DNA from 4 places in the Lacticaseibacillus casei DSM 20011 genome. Region 2 is predicted to be linked to each of the others. Evidence: predicted binding sites of a transcription regulator. Region 2 holds the regulator's gene; each other region holds the start of a gene.
What was found. The regulator NrdR, encoded in region 2, represses ribonucleotide reductase genes. The targets are predictions, from matches to a motif close to ACACNATATATNGTGT.
Positions count from the first base shown of each region.

Region 1: nrdJ (ribonucleoside-triphosphate reductase, adenosylcobalamin-dependent) is a predicted target of NrdR. The motif match lies at 1,513-1,528, and genes of this name have one in related genera.
Region 3: nrdH (glutaredoxin-like protein NrdH) is a predicted target of NrdR. The motif match lies at 1,634-1,649, and genes of this name have one in related genera.
Region 4: nrdD (anaerobic ribonucleoside-triphosphate reductase) is a predicted target of NrdR. The motif match lies at 2,075-2,090, and genes of this name have one in related genera.

Region 1 is NZ_AP012544.1:2,205,615-2,208,791, reverse strand. It holds gene LBCZ_RS10645 (alpha/beta fold hydrolase) at 7-852, shown strand; gene LBCZ_RS10640 (nucleoside 2-deoxyribosyltransferase) at 906-1,349, shown strand; gene nrdJ (ribonucleoside-triphosphate reductase, adenosylcobalamin-dependent) at 1,544-3,177, shown strand, end outside.
Region 2 is NZ_AP012544.1:1,642,936-1,646,112, forward strand. It holds gene LBCZ_RS08145 (replication initiation and membrane attachment family protein) at 1-1,084, opposite strand, end outside; gene nrdR (transcriptional regulator NrdR) at 1,153-1,620, opposite strand; gene coaE (dephospho-CoA kinase) at 1,675-2,277, opposite strand; gene mutM (DNA-formamidopyrimidine glycosylase) at 2,274-3,122, opposite strand; gene polA (DNA polymerase I) at 3,134-3,177, opposite strand, start outside.
Region 3 is NZ_AP012544.1:1,370,413-1,373,589, reverse strand. It holds gene nrdE (class 1b ribonucleoside-diphosphate reductase subunit alpha) at 1-1,264, opposite strand, end outside; gene nrdH (glutaredoxin-like protein NrdH) at 1,334-1,564, opposite strand; gene LBCZ_RS06830 (helix-turn-helix domain-containing protein) at 1,883-3,177, shown strand, end outside.
Region 4 is NZ_AP012544.1:72,675-75,851, reverse strand. It holds gene nrdD (anaerobic ribonucleoside-triphosphate reductase) at 1-1,958, opposite strand, end outside; gene LBCZ_RS16520 (hypothetical protein) at 2,182-2,313, shown strand; gene LBCZ_RS00325 (hypothetical protein) at 2,431-2,925, opposite strand.

The DNA of each region.
Region 1 (3,177 bases), 560 kb from region 2:
ACGCCTATGAGCGGCTGGTTCTGGATTCTTGTGACGCTGGGCGTGATTGTCGTTGTTGGCGTGATGACCGACTATTTTCTATTGGCGCGGACTGGCTATGCGCCGGTGCCGCTCGTGATGGATCCGACACCGACGTTGTTTATTCCCGGACATCTGGGAACACGGTATTCGTTTGGCCATATGTTGTGGCGTATGCAGCGACGTTATGGCTTGAGCAAAGATGTCGTGGCCATTGTCGCCCCGGATAGCAGCGTTCATTTGCGCGGGCAGTTGAATTTAAATCATCACGCTGCCGTTCAGGTGTTGTATACGGACAAAACGGTGCGGCCCGCTGCCCAGTTGCGCGGGTTAAAGCATGTGATTGTCGCTTTGCAGGAACAGCAGGCGTTTACCCGGGTTAATTTGGTCGCGCATTCGATGGGCGGCGTAACAGCAGCACTGTATTTTTTGAGCCAACCTGCTGTTCCGGTGGCGAATCTGGTGACGATTGCCGCACCAATGAATGATGTGGAGATTGCGCGGCGTTCGCCGATTCTTAATTGGCCGTTGACCCGTCAAGGACCGGAGCATACAGCGCCGATCTATCAATATTTTCAACGTTCGATTGCCAACTTGCCGACAGACTTACGGTGGTTGAATATTGCCGGCGATTTGATGTTAGGTGGGCGCCACGATGGTGAGATGGCGATCAGCAGCAGCTTTGCCGTGCGGTATTTGGTGAAGGATCGGATCAAAGACTATACCGAGGTTGTGATTCGCGGACCGCGGGCAGCCCATAGTCTATTGCACGAGAATCGGTTAGTGGATCATGATATCGCCGAATATTTATGGCAGCGCCAACGCGATTTTTAGGTGCTGCTGAGTTAAAGTTTTGCGGACAGAAGCCGCTCAAGGAGTAAACGAATATGGCAGAAGTATATTTGGCTGCACCGTTTTTTGATCCTGCTCAAGTTGAGCGGCTTGATCAAGTTTTAGCAGCTTTGCATGCAAATGAATCGGTCACCGCGATTTTTTCACCGCGCGATGACACGAACAAAGCGGGATTGACGCCGAACTCACCAGGGTGGCAGCGGCAGGTGTTTGGTGAAGACATTCAGGGTCTGCACCGCTCGACGGTCTTAGTCGCCATTCTGGATTATGTCGGTGAGAATCCCGACCCGGGAACGGCGTTTGAGATCGGGTACGCCTATGCGCACCACATGCCAATCGTGGCGCTTCAGCTTGGCGAGATGAAAATGAATCTGATGCTGGCAGGGTCGATTACCTGCTTTGTGAATGATCTGGCTGAGCTTAAAAGCATTGATTTGGACCATGTGTTAGTGCGGCCGTATGTCGGACCGGTCTTTTAAATCCACGAATAGATCAGATGTCGCCAGCGTTTTCTTGCGCTGGCGATTTTTTAATTTCGTCATTATTTTTAAAAAGCCGTGCATCCCGCGTTGGCCAGGCGGTTGCCATCGTTAACAATTTGTTATTGATTAATCTATATCTTGATATTGGGCTCGTTTGGCTATACCATATCTTGTATACGGGAGGGACGGCTATGCAAGTTATGATGAAACCGATCACCTTGGCACCTGATTTTATTGCCGAGGTCAAGAAAGAAATTAAGCCACACTGGGGCGGACTGGGGTGGGTCACGTATAAGCGGACTTATGCCCGGTGGTTGCCGGATCAACAACGTACCGAGAATTGGGATGAAACCGTCAAACGAGTGGTTGAGGGAAATATTAACCTTGATCCGCGGTTACATACAGCCAATCCTGATTCAGAAGTCGTGGACGAACTGCAAAAAGAGGCACGGAATCTTTTCAAGCTTATTTACGGGTTGGCCGGCACGCCATCTGGCCGCAATCTGTGGATTTCCGGAACCGATTATCAAAAGCGTAATGGCGATGCCTTGAATAATTGCTGGTTTATTGCCATTCGCCCGCAACCCTATGGTGAGTCGCATATCGTGCCAACGGATTTTTCGGCTGACCAACCTGCTGTCTCGATGCCGTATTCCTTTATGTTTGACGAATTGATGAAAGGCGGTGGCGTCGGTTTTTCCGTGACCAAAGACAACATTGCCAAGTTGCCGCCGGTCGCAAACGCCGTTGACTTGACGATTGTGATTGATCACAGCAGTGCCAGCTATGCGGAATCACTGAAAATGGGCGCAGTTGATCGGGAAGCCTGGGAACAGGCGCATGCGGCCGAGCACAATGACCGCTACGTTTTGCCGGATACCCGTGAAGGCTGGGTTTTAGCCAACGCCAAGGTGATTGATCATCATTTTGCGACGACTAATCCTAGTGGTCAGACCAAACTGGTGCTGGATATCAGTCGGATTCGGCCAAAAGGCGCCCGGATTCATGGCTTTGGCGGCACGGCTTCCGGCCCGATGCCATTAGTCGAGATGTTGCTGGATATCAACAAGGTGCTCAATGCGCGGGTTGGCCAGCGGTTGACCGCGGTTGACGCTACGGATATCGGCAACTTGATCGGCAAGACAGTGGTGGCCGGCAATGTGCGGCGTTCCGCGGAAATGTCGTTAGGCTCGGCCGATGATGACGCGTTCATCACGATGAAGCAGGATCAAAAAAAGCTTTATCATCACCGCTGGGCATCTAACAACAGTGTCGCGATTGATACGCAGTTTGACGCTTACGCACCGATTGCGACAGCCATTGCCAAAAACGGTGAACCGGGCGTTGTGAACCTCGATTTATCACGCCGCTTCGGCCGGATTGTCGATGGTGAAAATGCAGCTAACGATCCGGATGTGGAAGGCACCAACCCATGTGGAGAGATTTCGTTGGCCAATGGTGAACCATGCAACTTGTTTGAACTCTTTCCGGTCGTTGCGGTGCAACAAGGTTGGAAATTGAAGCAGGCCTTTGCGTTGGCAACGCGTTATGCCAAGCGAGTAACCTTCAGCAATTACGACTGGCAGGTTTCCCGTGATATTATTAGGAAGAATCGCCGCATCGGCATTTCGATGTCCGGAATTCAGGATTGGTTCCTGGATGATTTCGGTCATCGTGTCGTGTCCGGGTTTGAACCGGTTGTGGATCCGCACACGGGCAAAATGCTTGAGAAGCCGATTTATAATCCGGAAATCAAGCAAGCGGTGGATGGCCTGTATCACGCGGTTGTTGATGCGGATCAGGCTTATTCCGATGCATTGGGCTG
Region 2 (3,177 bases):
CCATCAAGGCTTGATTGATACTGTCATTCGTTCGGAGAATATAATCAATCAAAATATTAATGGTAGGGGCATCAAAAACGTTGCGTTCACTGAGGCTCTGCACCGCGCGCAATTCATTATTGGCCGGATACATCCGGTCATTCTTAGCCTGTTTGGCCGCGGTTAAAAACTGACGCGGTGGCATGCTTTTGGCCCGTTTCAGCAGCGCTTCGTCAGCACTAGCCACTTTTGGCGGTTTGGTTGCTACTGGCTGCGCCTTGGTTTGCGGCTGCTGGCGGGTATAACTTTGCTCGGCCAGCCGCCGCAACGCGTTCAAGTCGATTTTGCCAGTCATCACATCGGTCGCCCGACTGATCAGCCGCGCAAAGTCAGGTGGTTGAATCCCGTAAAACCCTGCAATTTGATACAGTGCCTCTTGGTGCTTAGCTAATTGACCCGACTGAATGTTGCTGTTGGCTAACAGCGACTGCAGAAGTTCCCAGTCATAGCCTTCGCCATTACCAAGCCGCGGTAACTGAGGCTGATTTTGAGCCATTGCCTTTTTAGCGGCAACCACCGCATCCGGTTCCCCACTTAAGTTGTGGTCAAAGCGAAACACGTCCAAAAAGTTTGCTGTGATTTCCTGCCATTCCGGGCGGCGAACTGGTTTCAGACTGAACTGAGCAACCAGTTCGTCATACCGTTTTTCACCAACTTTGTCATAAAGCAACAGGCCCATCAAATCATCTTTAAAAAAGGCATCTGGCTGCACTGGCGGGTAAAGTTCATAAGCGTAATAGCGTCCTAGGGAATCGACTTGCGTATAAGTTCGCAATAAGCCGACTGCTTCCAGTTTGACGCGAGCCACAAAGAGTTGATCGATGTCGATATCCAACAAATCCAACAGCCAGAGTTGCGGGCGCCGATCCGTCACCAAAGCGCGGTCTTTGACCTCCTGCCATAGACTTAGATAAAGCGCCATGGCAATCGGCCCCACGAGCGGTTGATAAAGCGAGATAGCGATCTTTTCATCAAAGTCGCTAAAATAACCAGCCTTGGTCAACACAAAGCCTGCTTGGGGCATAAACGTATCCGGACGCTGCATAGCAAATTCACCTCTTTTCAGACAACGGACCTGAGACAACTGCCCCAGGTCCGTTTGTTTCACGTTCACTATTTCTTGGTCTTTTCCTTCTTCATCATATCCTGAAGCTCTTGCATGAAGACGGACATATCTTTGAATTGCCGATAAACACTGGCGAAGCGAATATAAGCCACGTCGTCAACATCTGCTAGCTTGGACATGACATACTCGCCAATGGCTTGACTGGAAACTTCATTTTCACCAATCGCACGCAATTGGTTTTCAACCGAATCAACGATCCCTTGCATCTGCTCCATGGTGACCGGTCGTTTTTCTGCCGCCCGGATCAGTCCTTTCAGAATCTTCTCACGATTGAACTCTTCTCTGGTACCGTTTTTCTTAATTACCAATAACGGGGTTTGCTCGACTCGTTCAAAAGTCGTGAAGCGAAACCCGCAATTCTCGCATTCGCGCCGGCGTCGGATCGCCCGACCGCCGTCTGTGGGACGCGAATCAACGACCCGCGAACTATTATGATGGCAATGGGGACATTGCACGACTCCACCTTCTTAATCAAAGTTTGATAGCTTATTATAGCACGCGCACGCCGCTTATGATAGGTGCTGCAACTGGCGGATCAAGGCTTTTGCCTGGGCGATGGTTGCTTCCGGTCGCCCATTATTATCAATAACAAAATCAGCCATAGCCGCTTTTTTCGCCAAAGGTATCTGTGATGCTATCCGCTCCTTGGCTTCGGCTTCTGTCAGACCATCACGGGCCATCAACCGGTCCAACTGAACCTTGGGATCAACGGTTACCACGGCAACACCATCGAATGCATCGGCATAATCGGCTTCGTAAAGAAGCGGAATGTCGCCAACCACAATCGCAGCACCGCCGGCTTTTGCCTGTGCTAACGCTTGATTAATCGCCGCGCGCAGGTACGGTCGATTAATTTGATTCAGCGCCTCCAAACGCCGCGGTTGGGAAAAGACAATCTCACCGAGCTTGGCACGGTTGAGTTTACCGTCCTCGCGCAGTACTTGTGGCCCAAATGCCTGTACAATACGGGCGAGTGCAGGCCGACCGGGTTCGACAATCCGGCGCGCAATCACATCGGCATCTACGACTGGATAGCCAGCTGCTTTAAAGACTCGACTCACCGTTGATTTTCCTGACGCAATACCGCCTGTCAAACCCAATAAATAGGTCATGCCGGACGCCTCCTTTGATGCAAGGGTTGGCAATGAGGACAATAATGAGTGCCGCGTTGGCCGACTTTGATTTTAACAATGAGTGTGCCGCAGCGATCACAAGGCGTCCCTTCCCGATCGTAAACATGTAAGGCATCTTGAAAAGAGCCGCGGTTACCTTTTGCATCAACGTAGGTATGCGCACTGGTGCCACCAGCAACAATGGCCGCATCTAACTCCTTGATAATATTGTCATGTAAGGTGTGGATTTCTTTTTTTGTCAGCGTATCAGCTGGCTGCAGAGGATTCAAGCGACTCAACCATAAAACTTCGTCGGCATAAATATTGCCGATACCGGCAACAACGGTCTGATCCAGTAAAACCGATTTGATCGCTTTATGATGGCGTTTTAGTTTTTGGGCAAACGCCGCCTCGTCAAACGTCGCAGGGGTCGGCTCCGGACCTAATTTTGCCAACGCCGGCACCGATTGTTCCTGACCAGTATGAATCAAGCGCATGCGGCCAAACTTGCGTAAATCCCGGTAGCGCAGTTGGCTTCCATCCTGGAACGTAAAAGTCACATGATCGTGCTTGTCAAATGGCGTATGGTCATCGCTAACGACGTAATAGCGACCTTCCATGCGTAAATGGCTGACAATGGTTTCACCGTTGTTCAGCCGAATCAACAGGTATTTTCCCCGGCGATCGATCGTGGTGACAGCAGCGCCCACGACCTCTTTTTGAAAAGTCGGCAAGCCATTAATCAGAATTTTCGCCCAATTCGTACTAATGGCGGTGATCCGTTTGTTTTTGATAAGTGGCAACAATGAACGGCGAACCGTTTCGACTTCAGGTAACTCTGGCATTCCCGTTCTCCTTATTTCGCATCAAACCAAGTCGGGCCGTAATGGCTATCGACTT
Region 3 (3,177 bases), 270 kb from region 2:
TCAAATTAGGAATATTCGTGCTGCCTAGGTTGCAGGAAACATCTGTCCCTAAGACTTCATATTTCTGTTTGTTGTTGAGCTTGGACGGTACCTGCACCTGCATGATTTCCGAGCACAGGTTACTCATGATGATTTTGCCATCAATCGGACTCGCATTGTTGGCAGTGTCGATGTTGATGATATAAGGATAGCCAGATTCCTGCTGCAATTTGGAAATTTCATTTTCCAGATCGCGGGCCTTGATCTTGTATTTCTTAATGTCCGGATTGGCCACCATATTATCGTATTCCTTGGTAATGTCCACATACGAAAATGGCTTGCCATAAGCCCGTTCAACCGAATAAGGGGAGAACAGATACATATCGGCGTTGTCCTTAATAAGCTCGTAATACTTATCAGGGACAATCACGCCGAGGCTAAGGGTCTTCACTCGATACTTTTCATCCGCATTTTCCTTCTTGGCACCCAGGAAACTGATGATATCAGGATGGAAGACATTCAAATAAACCACACCGGCACCTTGACGTTGGCCCAGTTGATTGCTGTAGGAAAAAGAATCTTCCAACAACTTCATGACCGGCAATACGCCACTTGCAGCACCGTCAATACCCTTGATTGGCGCTCCGGCTTCACGCAGATTCGACAGCGTCAGGCCAACCCCGCCGCCAATTCGTGACAACTCAAGGGCAGAGTTAATCGCGCGGCCAATCGAATTCATATCATCGGTAATTTGCAGTAGAAAACAGGAAACCAATTCACCACGGCGTTGCCGACCAGCGTTCAGGAACGATGGGGTAGCCGGTTGATACCGCTGATGAATCATTTCATCCGCTAAGTCAACCGCTAGCTGCTCATTACCATCCGCAAAGAAGAGGGCGTTGGCAAACACCCGATCTTTGTAGTCTTCAAGATATTGAGTGCCATCGTCGGTCTTTAACGCATACTGGGCGTAGTACTTATAGGCCGCCATAAAGGACTTAAACTGAAAATGCTGGGCCGTCAGAAATTGATCCAGCTTTTCCAGGAAGGCCGGCTGATACTTTTTTAAAAAGTCGGCTTCATAATAGTGATGGTCAACCAAATACTTCAAGCGCTCTTGTAGCGACGAAAACTTCATCGTATTTGGCGCCACATTTTCGGTCAAAAAGGCCTGTAATGCTTCCTTGTCCTTATTGAGCGGAATTTGGTCGTTAACGGGAATATTGATCTCGTTGTTAAGGGCGTAATAAGTAACCTCGTCCGGACTGATTGTTTTTAATGACATGCTAATCCCTGCTTTCACTGCAATTTATCTTCATTCGGTTAAGTTCGATTCGATAAAAAAGCTGGCTGTTCAGACAGCCAGTTGCTTCAAGGCATCCGGTCGGAACCCGGAGAATGAATCAAGCCCATCTGCTTCAAGAACAGGAACCTGCTGGAATCCCTTTTTCTTTAAGTAATCGATGTATTCAGGTTCCTCGTTGATGTTGTGTTCCGTAAATGGAATCTTGTGGGTATCGAGGTAGCGCTTTGTCATCCGGCATTGTGGACAGCCATTGCGCGTGAACAGTGTGATGTTACGCATAGGTATCATCCTTTCTTGTTATCTTATGTAGTTTAGAATACTCAATATTGGGGTGCATGTCAATGAAAAACACCATATCTTGGGGTTAATTTTTTTGATGCCCCAAAGCATATGGTGTCGACTTGATTTTTGCTTACTTTTAGTATAGCAAGAATGCATGCCAGGCGCCAGTGTTAATCAACCATAGGCAGACTTAATGCGGCAAAAGCCTGCCCGCTAAGGAAACAGACGTCTGAGACAAGTACACAAGCATCATTTATCCGGTTGCCGATCTTCTTTGCTATACTATAGCAAAAATTTGGAAAGGAAGTCGTCACCATGGCGTTTGAAGAATTGTTCCTAGACCGCGAAGAACGCGAGCGGTTGGCGCTTTATGGCGATTTGCGAGACGCGCCTAATCGGCAAATGAATATTTCAACGGCAGCGATGGCCCGCGGCGAGAGCTACCGGCAACTGCGACGGCAAATGGCGAAAGTCGCCGAGGATTTACATGCCATTGATCCTGGTGAACCACCTTTATTACGTAGAGGGGATGGCAATATGACGGCACCGCCTTCGATTAGTCGGGTTCGCTACCGAATCTTTTTGTTTCGCCGATCGCTTCCCGGAAAGCTTTTGGTCAAAACATTGATGCAACCTGACTTGACGTTGCCCATGTTATTAGAAGAAACCGGTTTCTCCCGAGCAGCTTTTTTCCGGCGGATTTCCGCATTACGCGGGTACTTGCGCCAAAAAGAGGTCACCATTAATCTCACGCCTTTGGCACTTGCCGGCGCAGAGCCGCGAATTCGCCAAGTTTATCGCCAATTATTGTGGCAGCTAGTCGACACCCAGGATCCACTGTTTGCCACGATGATGCCGCAGTCCCGCCAGCTGGTTCAGTCTTTGCAGGCAGCCGGTTTGATTCGACCGGACTTCCCCGTCAAGCAACTTCAATTTTCGGCCAACATTAATCTGCATCGACTGCAGGCGAATCATTCGATCGGCAACACCCTGAATTTCGCGGCATTACAACCTCGCCCAGTGTTGCCTGATGAGCTGCCAGATGTCTTGGCACATTTACCTCGTGAAGTTGCGGAAGCCGAAATCCTTTATTTGTATCTCGGGCAGTGGCGGATTCCGCGTTTCCACACTGAACAACAATTCGACGCTGCCGGATTTGTCGGTTACCATGTTGCCCACAATACCTCGGCGTGGCAGACCGTCGAAAAAATCCGCACCGAATTCAGTCGTCATTTAATCGGTATTTCACCAGCAGTTTCCAAAGATCTAGCCTTAGCCGGCAATTTATTGAAAATTCTGATCAGTGAACGGATTTTTCCTGATGGCGCGTATATCGACTTAGCGAAAACCGCCAGCCCAATGCGACCGCTTTTTCCACGTCTTGGCAAGGCGATTGAAGCCTTTTTTGTTCGGGAAGAACCGGATGAGAAAGTCCGTTCAGAGATCATCGACGGCTTCTACCAATTGCTTTGGCCATTCATGACCGAAAGTGCGGTTGCCAATAAGCTAAAAGTAGCGCTTGATCCACTGATGCCCCAGCCTTTATACGAAACCGTGCAGCTGAATCTTGTGCATCCCGCCTACATTCGCCTAGTTACCATTGACCAACA
Region 4 (3,177 bases), 1.4 Mb from region 2:
AAGCATTGATCGATCGGCGTGTTGGTGCCGAGATAACCGATCTTGTCGTAGGCATAGTCCCAAACTGCCTCAAGTGCTTTCGGATTCTGTTTCAGGTTCGGATACTCACAGTAGTGGATGAAGCCACCGGCACTATACTGCGGGTAATCCTTTTCAAAATCGAGTTTCTCAAACGGAGTCGGTGATTTGCGAACATCGTAATGGAAGCTGTTGGTGTAATATTCCTTGTCCGTAATATCTTTGACGATCCCGAATTTCTTGGTATCGTCGCGGCAGAAGGTATCGGTCAGAGATTCGCTCGGCGTGCCGTAAACCGAAAAATGATAGCCGTACTGCTTTTCCCAGGCTTTGCAGTGATCGTCCAACGCCTTGACGATTGAAACGGAAAACGCCTTGGCTTCGGGATTCTTTTCCCATGCTGAACCATAGAAAACCGTGCCGACTTCGTATAAGCCGATGTAACCAAGCGATACCGTGGCGCGGCCGTTTTTGAATAGGTCATCGACGCTGTCTGTGTCAGCCAAACGCTTGCCAAATGCGCCGTACTTGTAGAGAATCGGGGCACTTTCCGGCGTCGCCTGTTTGGTGCGCTCGATCTTATACAGCAGGCCTTCCTTGCAAATACGCATCCGTTCTTCAAAAATCTTCCAGAACTTGTCCTTGTCGCCTTTGGACTCCATGGCAATCCGCGGCAGATTGACCGTGATCACCCCAAGGTTCATCCGGCCGGCGTTGACTTCTTTGCCGGTCTTGGGATCGGTCCAGCCTTGCAAAAAGCTGCGGCAACCCATGGGCGCTTTGAATGAGCCGGTCAGCCGCTTGATGGTATCGTACGACACCACATCCGGGTACATCCGCTTGGTGGCACATTCGATGGCCAGCTGCTTGATATCATAGTTGGGATCTTCCGGGTTGAGGTTCAATCCGCGTTTCAACGTGAAGACCAGCTTCGGGAAAATCGCGGTACGTCGCTCTTTACCCAGACCGAGAATCCGAATCTTCAGAATATCTTTTTGAATTTCCCGTTCGATCCAGCTGGTACCCAAACCAAAGCCAACGGTGACAAAAGGCGTCTGTCCTTGCGTCGAATAAAGGGTGTTGACCTGATATTCCAACGTTTGCAAGGCATCATAAATATCCTTCTTGGTCTGCTTCACAGCCAACGCTTTCAATTGGGCCGGATCATCAATCACATCGCCGAATTCCTTTAGATGTTTCTGATAATTTTTCTCGGCAAACGGGGCCAGCACCTGATCCGTGCGATCACTGGAGCAGCCGCCATATTGGCTGGAAGCCACATTCGCGATAATCTGGGTCATCTGGGTCACAGCCACCTGAATCGAGTGGGCCGGCTCCACTTCGGCGTTACCGATGCAAAAGCCATGATTCAACATGTAGTCAAAATCAATTAAGCAGCAGTTGGTTTCTGCCATAAACGGGGTGTAATCAAGGTCATGCCAATGAATATCGCCACGCAGATGGGCATTGGCCACAGCTGGCGGCAACATTTTCAGCCCGACCGCCTTAGCCACAGCACCGGCAGTGAGATCGCGCTGGGTCGAGAACACGCGGCTATCCTTATTGGCATTCTCGTTCACCACGCTCTTGTCGCGATTGACAAGCTTCGCCACATTGTAATTGACATCTTGCTTCTGCTTACGCGCCAAATCCCGCTTCAGCCGATATTGCGTATACGCCTCGGCCCAGTCATACTTCTCGGCTGCAATCAGCGTCTGCTCAACCACCGTCTGAACCTCGGCGATTTCAACATCATCATGATAGCGATCGCGAATTTTAGCCGTCACCGTATCCGTCAAGTGATCAATCGTCAGCACATCACTGGGTGACAGCTCTGCCACGCTCTCCGCCGCCTTTGTAATCGCGGTGCTAATCTTGCTCGCATCAAAATCAACGATGCGCCCGTCTCGTTTCTTGATTTGTGTATAAAATTCAATCATGGCTAATCCCCCAGTACACTGACTTGTTCCGTTTGCATCAATACATATAGTATACAGGATTTTTCTTCAAATGAAAGCACTAAACCACTAAATTTGGTGGGCAATGGTACAATACTATACATGATATAGTGGTTTTGCATCATTTGATTGTCAGCGATCGATTTTTAAAATAACGGCTCATCCGTCTCAGAACATAACAAACTCGCATAGCTGCGGCTTTATCGTGTCATCAAAAAAGGCGGCCGTTCCGCAAGACGATCATTCATCGTCCTGCAAACCGGTCGCATCTCGTTTTAAAGCCCGCGATAGTCCTGATTTGATGCTGCTTGGCAAACCGTTCAACGCCGTCAACTGAAAGTTAGCCCACACCGGCTGGATTCAGGATCACAAGCTCAAAAGCTTCGGATCAATTTTCTTTCTCAGCTTGCGCATAAATAAAGTCAGAATTCAAACAGTCTATACATTTTTTTAATTATCCCAACTGTCTTTTTTCATCAAGTCTTGTATGCAGTTGTAAAAGTGCAAATCTGGCAATCGGCTTTGCGATACACATTTCAACGAATAATGAAATAGCAAAGTTTCTGGGCCACTTATAGAAAAACATCTGTATCGGTTCTAAGGTGATCGCGCGTGTCCCAATCCATGTTCCGATTACAGTCAGAAAAACAGACATCATCAATACTGTACATAAAATATTCACGACAATATGAGAGCGGAAACTGTCGTCTTTCGCCGCAATCAGAGCTGTCATTTTTTCTGCCGGTATATAAGTAATAAGCACAATAGCAATCACACTCAGCCAGATAAACGGAAGTATCGTCAGTACGTCTCGCCACACATAAAGGTGAAATCCTGACTCAAAACAGGTAATAAGCGGCGCGATAATATTTACAGATACAATAGAAACAATCCCCATAAATAGTGCAAATTCTTTTTTGTTACGTGGTAATTTCATGTAAAAATCCATCTTTATACTTCCTCCTAAAATCAAAAAGTGCAATAGAAAAACGGCTCAGATAATACAAGATTTCCGATATTCGAGACGCTTTGGCAAAAAATCCGACAAACAAAAAACAACGTAGAAACATCAAAATTCTATGCTGTCCGCTGTTTGACTCCTTAATTCTACCAAAGGTTTTCTTCTATTGTCAATTAAAAGATCAATTCGAATGTTTTCCGAATATCGGTGTATTGTATTTCCCATATAATGAATAACTGG